3 regions of the Pseudomonas sp. EA_35y_Pfl2_R111 genome follow, and region 2 is predicted to be linked to each of the others. Evidence: predicted binding sites of a transcription regulator. Region 2 holds the regulator's gene; each other region holds the start of a gene.
What was found. The regulator LexA, encoded in region 2, represses DNA repair genes until DNA is damaged. The targets are predictions, from matches to a motif close to CTGTNTNNNNANACAG.

Region 1 (2,268 bases), on a different contig from region 2:
GGCCTTGTCCATACCGTAGGCCAGAGCGGCTGCGGTCGGCTCGTTGATGATGCGTTTGACGTCCAGACCGGCAATACGGCCGGCGTCTTTAGTGGCCTGACGCTGGCTGTCGTTGAAGTAGGCCGGCACGGTGATCACCGCTTCGGTCACTGGCTCGCCGAGGTAGTCTTCGGCGGTCTTCTTCATCTTCTTGAGGATTTCAGCCGAGATTTGTGGCGGTGCCATTTTCTGGCCGTTCACTTCAACCCAAGCGTCGTTGTTGTCAGCTTTGACAATCTTGTACGGGACCATCTGAATGTCTTTCTGCACGACATCTTCGTCAAAACGACGACCGATCAGACGCTTCACCGCGTACAGGGTGTTGTGCGGATTGGTCACCGCCTGACGTTTGGCCGATTGGCCAACGAGGATTTCACCATCGTTGGCATAGGCGATGATCGATGGCGTGGTGCGAGCGCCTTCGGCGTTCTCGATGACCTTGACGCTGCCGTTTTCCAGAATAGAGACGCAGGAGTTGGTGGTCCCCAGGTCGATACCAATAATTTTGCCCATCTTCACTCTCCCGAAACTTTGATAATCCCGCCGCTGATCGTTGTCAGCGGCGGTAGCACTAAAACGCTTGACTGTTTAATGGGGGCAGCTCGGCGAATTTCAAGCCTGCTCATCGATCGATGGCGGCGCTTCCACCGGCGCCTTGCTGACCACCACCATGGCGGGGCGCAGCAGGCGACCATTGAGCATGTAGCCCTTCTGGAACACCTTGAGCACGCTGTTAGGCTCGACGCTGGTGCTTTCCTGCATCGCCATCGCCTGATGGTGCTCGGCGTTGAACGGCGCGCCATGCGGGTCAATGGCTTCCAACTGGTGACGCTTGAGGGTGTCGCTGAACAGCTTGAGCGTCAGCTCCATGCCCTCACGTACAGCCTTGATCGCCTCATCATCCGGATTCGACAGCTCAAGGCCGCGCTCCAGGCTATCCACCACCGGCAACAGGTCGTTGGCGAATTTCTCCAGAGCAAATTTGTGCGCTTTCTCTACATCCTGCTCGGCGCGGCGGCGCACGTTCTGCAGATCGGCAGCCATGCGCAGCGACTGATCCTGCGCAGTGGCCAGTTGCTCTTCCAGCGCTTGCACGCGGGCAACCAGGTCATCGCCCGCAGCCGCTTCGGCAGCTGTTTGTACATCGGGGTTCTGCGTATCCAGGGTCTGTTCGTCAGCCATGCGTCTCTCCTCTTATAAATCCGACGCGAGCCTCAACTCACGTACCTGACCGCTATATGGGGTCAAAAAATGTGGTTTCAAGGACAACAGACGGATTGTCAGCCCACAAAAAAACACTGTATAAATAACCAGACATGAACTTGGGAGGCCCTCGCCATGCTGGTGCACCTGTCCGTACACAACTACGCCATCGTTGAACACCTTGATCTAGAGCTGGACGCCGGCATGAGCGTAATCAGCGGGGAAACTGGCGCCGGCAAGTCGATCATGCTCGACGCCCTTGGCCTGACCCTGGGTGATCGCGCCGACAGCGGCGTAGTGCGCCCCGGTGCGGACAAGGCGGACATCCTCGCCAGCTTCGACCTGCACGACATCCCCGAAGCCCGCGCCTGGCTGGCCGAGCGCGATCTGGACAATGACGGCCCGTGCATCCTGCGCCGAGTGATCACCGCCGAAGGCCGCTCGCGTGGCTATATCAACGGCTCACCCTGCCCGCAGGGTGACCTCAAGGCCCTCGGCGAGCTGCTGATCGACATCCACAGCCAGCATGAACACCAATCCCTGCTCAAGCCTGAGACCCACCGCCGCCTGCTCGACGAATACGCCGGTAGCCAGGAACTGGCGCGCCAGGTGCAGCTCGCGGCGCAGCGCTGGAAGCAGACCAAGAATGAGCTGGAACGGGTTTCCAGCATCGGCGACGAACAGCGCGCCCGTCATCAGTTGCTCAGCTACCAGCTGGAAGAACTCGACAACCTGGCACTCGGCGAAGATGAGCTGGACAACCTGGAGCAGGAACACAAAAACCTGACCAACGCCGAAAGCCTGCTCAGCGCCTGCCGCCTGGTAATCGAGCAGTGCAGCGAGAATGACGCTGGCAACGTACTGTCCGCCCTGACCAGCAGCCTTAACCGCCTCGGCGCTTTCCAGGGCCAACCCGGCGCACTGAGCGAAGCCACCAACCTGCTGGCCAGCGCGCAAATCCAGGTAGAAGAAGCCGTCGGTGAGTTGAACCGCTTTCTTGACCATTTCGACGCCGACCCTGAACGC
Region 2 (2,268 bases):
CTCAGGCGCAGCTGCAGCTGCCCATTGGCAAAGCCATACAAGCACTGATCGGCGAGGGATATATGCAGAAAATCGAGAGCAACCATGGGCGGCTAGCTTAGCGGATAGCATCCGCCAAGCCCACCTGCCGAGGTCAAACTTTGCTGGGAATGGCTGGCGTCTTGGTGCGCGGCTTGAGCTGAGCGCTAGCCAGAGCTTCATCGGTCAAACCGGTTTCGGAACGCATGCCGGCAGCCAGAAATGGCACCATCAGGCGCATCACCTGCTCAATCGAGGTGTTAACGCCGAAGTCGGTTTCCGACATGGCCCGCAGGGCCTTGATCCCGGACATGCTGAACGCTGCGGCGCCGAGCATAAAGTGCACCCGCCAGAACAGTTCCAGCGGAGGAATGCGCGGAGCGGCTTCATGCACCAGCTGCATATAGCGGCGGAATACCTTGCCGTACACCTCTTCGAGGTACTTGCGCAGGTGCCCCTGGCTCTGGCTGAAGGCCAGGCCCAGCAGACGCATAAAGATTGAAAGGTCGTTGCCGCTGCGCGGTTTTACTGTCAGCGCCTGCTCTACCAATAACTCAAGCAGCTCTTCGAGGCTGACCTTGGTTTCAGGCTTGGCCTGACGGCGATCCAACTCACGCTCCAGGCTTACGCAGAAAGGCCCGAGAAAGCGCGAGAACACCGCCTGAATCAGGGCTTTCTTCGAGCCGAAGTGGTAATTCACCGCAGCTAGGTTTACCCCTGCCTTGCTGGTGATCAAACGCAGAGACGTTTCTGCGAAACCTTTCTCCGCAAAAAGCTGCTCTGCCGCATCGAGAATGCGTTCAACGGTTTCCGACTGGGCCATGACTCTTTTCATCTGAACAAACACTTGTTTGAAACATACGTTTCAGCCGCCCGCCTTGTCAAGCCGGGCAAACCATCTTGTGGCCGGGTGGTCACAGACATCCGCTAAAGGTACAGGCTAACCCTAGCTAGACGCCCTATGAGCAGCCCGAGTAACAGGACGCAGCAACAGAGGATACAAAGGTCAATTGAGTAGAGATCAGAACACAAAGATTGCCAATCCACGATCACTGTATATAATACCAGTCACTGTACAAAAAAACAGAGCCGACCATGCTAAAACTGACGCCGCGCCAAGCTGAAATTCTCGCCTTCATCAAGCAGTGCCTTGAAGACAACGGCTATCCGCCTACCCGTGCGGAAATCGCCTTGAAACTGGGTTTCAAATCCCCCAACGCAGCGGAAGAGCATCTCAAGGCCCTGGCCCGCAAGGGTGCAATCGAAATGACTCCTGGGGCTTCACGCGGCATTCGCATTCCAGGCTTTGAGCCCAATGCCGAGGACGACGAAGGCTTGCCGGTGATTGGCCGCGTCGCTGCAGGCGCACCGATTCTGGCGCAGCAACATGTCGAAGAGTCCTGCAAGATCAATCCGGACTTCTTCCACCCCAAGGCTGATTACCTGCTGCGTGTACGCGGCATGAGCATGAAGGACATCGGCATCTTCGATGGCGACCTACTGGCCGTACACACCACCCGTGAAGCCCGTAATGGGCAAGTAGTGGTGGCGCGTCTCGACGATGAAGTGACCGTCAAACGTTTCAAGCGTGAAGGCAACAAGGTCTGGCTGATTGCGGAAAACCCGGAGTTCGCGCCGATCGAAATAAACCTGGAAGAACAGGACCTGATTATTGAAGGTTTGAGCGTCGGCGTTATCCGCCGCTAGTGGAGGATTTATGCAGTTCCCGCAATCACTGAACCGTACACAACTGCCTTTGTTCGATGCATTTCTGGCATCGACGGTGACGCCATTACTTGCCGATAGCGCTGAGCTGCCCTGGCAGGATGATGAGACAGAGGCGTTCAGTGAACTGTCGCTGCGTGGTGCAGTCGGGCACTGCCTGAATCTTCTAGCGCCGATTCTGCGTGAACTCAGCGACAACCACGACGAACGCTGGCTGACCCTGATCGCCCCGCCATCCAGTCTTACCCAGACTTGGCTACGCGAAGCAGGCCTGAACCGCGAACGCATTCTGCTGCTGCATCCACGTGGCGCACAAAGCGCGCTGGAGTTGGCACAACAAGCCTTGACGCTGGGACGCAGTCACACGGTTGTTAGCTGGCTGCATCCGCTGGAACGCCAGGCACGGCAACAGCTTGAGCAAGCGGCCCGCCAGGGCAAGGCGCAAAGCCTGAATATCAGTCTGGGGTGATTGGCCAAAGGTCATGCACAAGGAATGTGCGCATCAGCCAGTAAAAACCTGATGCA
Region 3 (2,268 bases), on a different contig from region 2:
TGCGGGGGAGGGCCACAAGCTGCTGCAAGTTACGCAGTCCCATTCGCGCAAAGGCAGTCGCCACGCTCTCGGACAGCCCCAGTCGTTCTACTGGCAACGGGTGGAGGGCTTCCTGCAACGATTTATCATCGACGACCGCCAGGCCATCCCCGCAGTGCGAGAGCATCCGTGCCGCCGACGGGTTGGGCGCTAGGGTGATGCGATGCTGGAAGCCCAGTGCCAAAAGCTCTTCACGCAGTCGCGCTTCAAATCGTGGCCATGGGCCAAACAGAGCAAAACTGGACCGCACCTCAAGCAGCAGACAGCGCGGGTAGTGCAAGCTGACTTGTGCGCTGAACCCATAGGCCCAGGCAGCCAAGAACTGCTGCCACCTTTCGATATCCGCTTGATCGTAGTCAGCAGTGGAAAACTCCGAGGTCAGAGCCTGGGCCGTGGTAAGCGACTGTCCGGGTCTTAGACCTATTGAGCGGGCCGAGGCGTTGACCGCCTGTATGACGCGGCGTTGTGCTGGGCCGCTGAGCAGTACCAATGGGCGCTCCGGATCAGAGCGGTGACGCAACACTCCGTCCATGGCCAATTGTGGCAACAGGATGCACGCCCAAAGCATGGCCGCTTACTGCCAATTGGCTGCGATAGGGTGCGCAGAGGCTATGCCACCGCGACACTTGAGCACCCTGATCTGCACCGGTTGGGCGTCCACTACCAGGCGTAAGGCCGCGGGTGATGCGTTAACTGAGGCCGATAAGGGACGATACGCAAAAGCCAGGGTCTGGCCGGTTTCAGCGGCGATCTGTAAGCGGCGCAACGAGCGGTCATCCGCTTCGCGAGGCCAGCACACAACGGCGCCGCAGCTACCTGAGCGTAGACACTGCTCAGTAGCCCATAAGATGTCACGACCTTGCGCCTGAACAATGCTCAGGTAGCGCAAATCGATTTGCGCTGCGAGCCAGGCTTGGGGGTAGGGTTGGTGAAGAGGCCCGATCAGCACCACACGCTCGCCAGCACGCGTCAGGCGAGCCAAGGTCGGCCATAGAAGACGCAACTCTCCCGTGCCTGTCGCAGCAACCAGTATTTCGCTCAGCGCCGCATCAGGCCAACCACCGCCAGGGAGCACGGCGTCCAGAGCGGCGTTCCCTGTCGGCTGGCAGTGCGCTGAAGGGGTGGCGACTGCCTGCCCACGCCAAACGCGCCGCGCATCAAGCAAGCTGTCTATGGTCACGACGGATGACATGAGGGTGAACCAAAATACTGTATTGATATACAGTATTTGCTCAGGTGTAGTTTGTGGTCAAGGTGAGTCGACGAGCTGCATTCGATCTAGCCGCGTCGGGTTAATGGCAATCGTGCTGTCGAACCATGAGCAGGGATGGGGCAGCTGTGTACGAGGTGCCAGCATCCCGCTCATATCAGGCCATCGGAGACAGGCTCATCTGTTCAAAACAACGTAGTGTCCGCCTGCGCCAGTAAGCAGCCGGCCAGCCGGCGACTACGAAATTAGGGCCAACTCACATACCCGCCTTCGCCTAAAGTTCAGAGGGCGATTGGAGCGCGATCAGGCAACTGTTCTACGTTCGCGTTATCCTGGCCCACCTTTCCCGCACCGAAGCCCACCCATGCTGGTTATCTCCAACAGCGTTCATCTACCTGACGATGAAGTCGAATTGATCGCCATACGTGCCCAGGGCGCGGGCGGGCAGAATGTCAATAAGGTGTCCAGCGCGATACATCTGCGTTTCGATATCCAGGCGTCCAGCTTGCCGCCGTTCTACAAGGAGCGGCTGCTGGCATTGCGCGATAGCCGCATTACCGCCGACGGCGTAGTGGTTATCAAGGCCCAGCAGTACCGCACTCAGGAGCAGAACCGCGCCGATGCCCTAGAGCGCCTGGCCGAGCTGATTCGCAGCGCCGCTAAAACCGAAAAAGCCCGTCGCCCGACCAAACCCACCCTGGGCTCGAAAAAGCGCCGTCTGGAAGGCAAGAGCATTCGCGGCACGATCAAGGCGGGGCGCGGCAAGGTCGATTTCTAAGAACCTGTTCACGATCTGCTGCGCGTCGGCCCTGCTGCGTTAAAAACAGGTTCGGATGCGAGCCCAGTCATCTTCCTCGCCTTTTTTGGCCTTGTAGGGCTCTAGCTCGCAAGGTCGTGAGTAGGTTCTAAGCCTGTCGCGTGTTTAAAGCGGGTTTTATCAGCTGTTTTCGTGAGCAAGAGTAGGGTTTTCATGTGTGCATATTTGACTAAGATGCACGAATGAAAACGACCCTTGATGA

Region 1: recN (DNA repair protein RecN) is a predicted target of LexA. The motif match lies at 1,338-1,353, and genes of this name have one in related genera.
Region 3: imuA (translesion DNA synthesis-associated protein ImuA) is a predicted target of LexA. The motif match lies at 1,249-1,264, and genes of this name have one in related genera.

What each region holds. Positions count from the first base shown of each region.
Region 1 covers NZ_CAXAOM010000004.1:366,904-369,171, reverse strand. Annotated here, with positions in the region: gene dnaK (molecular chaperone DnaK) at 1-552, opposite strand, end outside; gene grpE (nucleotide exchange factor GrpE) at 652-1,221, opposite strand; gene recN (DNA repair protein RecN) at 1,378-2,268, shown strand, end outside.
Region 2 covers NZ_CAXAOM010000001.1:306,529-308,796, forward strand. Annotated here, with positions in the region: gene AACY25_RS01690 (L,D-transpeptidase) at 1-86, opposite strand, end outside; gene AACY25_RS01695 (TetR/AcrR family transcriptional regulator) at 134-841, opposite strand; gene lexA (transcriptional repressor LexA) at 1,114-1,725, shown strand; gene sulA (SOS-induced cell division inhibitor SulA) at 1,736-2,212, shown strand.
Region 3 covers NZ_CAXAOM010000002.1:258,531-260,798, reverse strand. Annotated here, with positions in the region: gene AACY25_RS09790 (Y-family DNA polymerase) at 1-607, opposite strand, end outside; gene imuA (translesion DNA synthesis-associated protein ImuA) at 614-1,231, opposite strand; gene arfB (alternative ribosome rescue aminoacyl-tRNA hydrolase ArfB) at 1,614-2,027, shown strand; gene AACY25_RS09775 (LysR substrate-binding domain-containing protein) at 2,249-2,268, shown strand, end outside.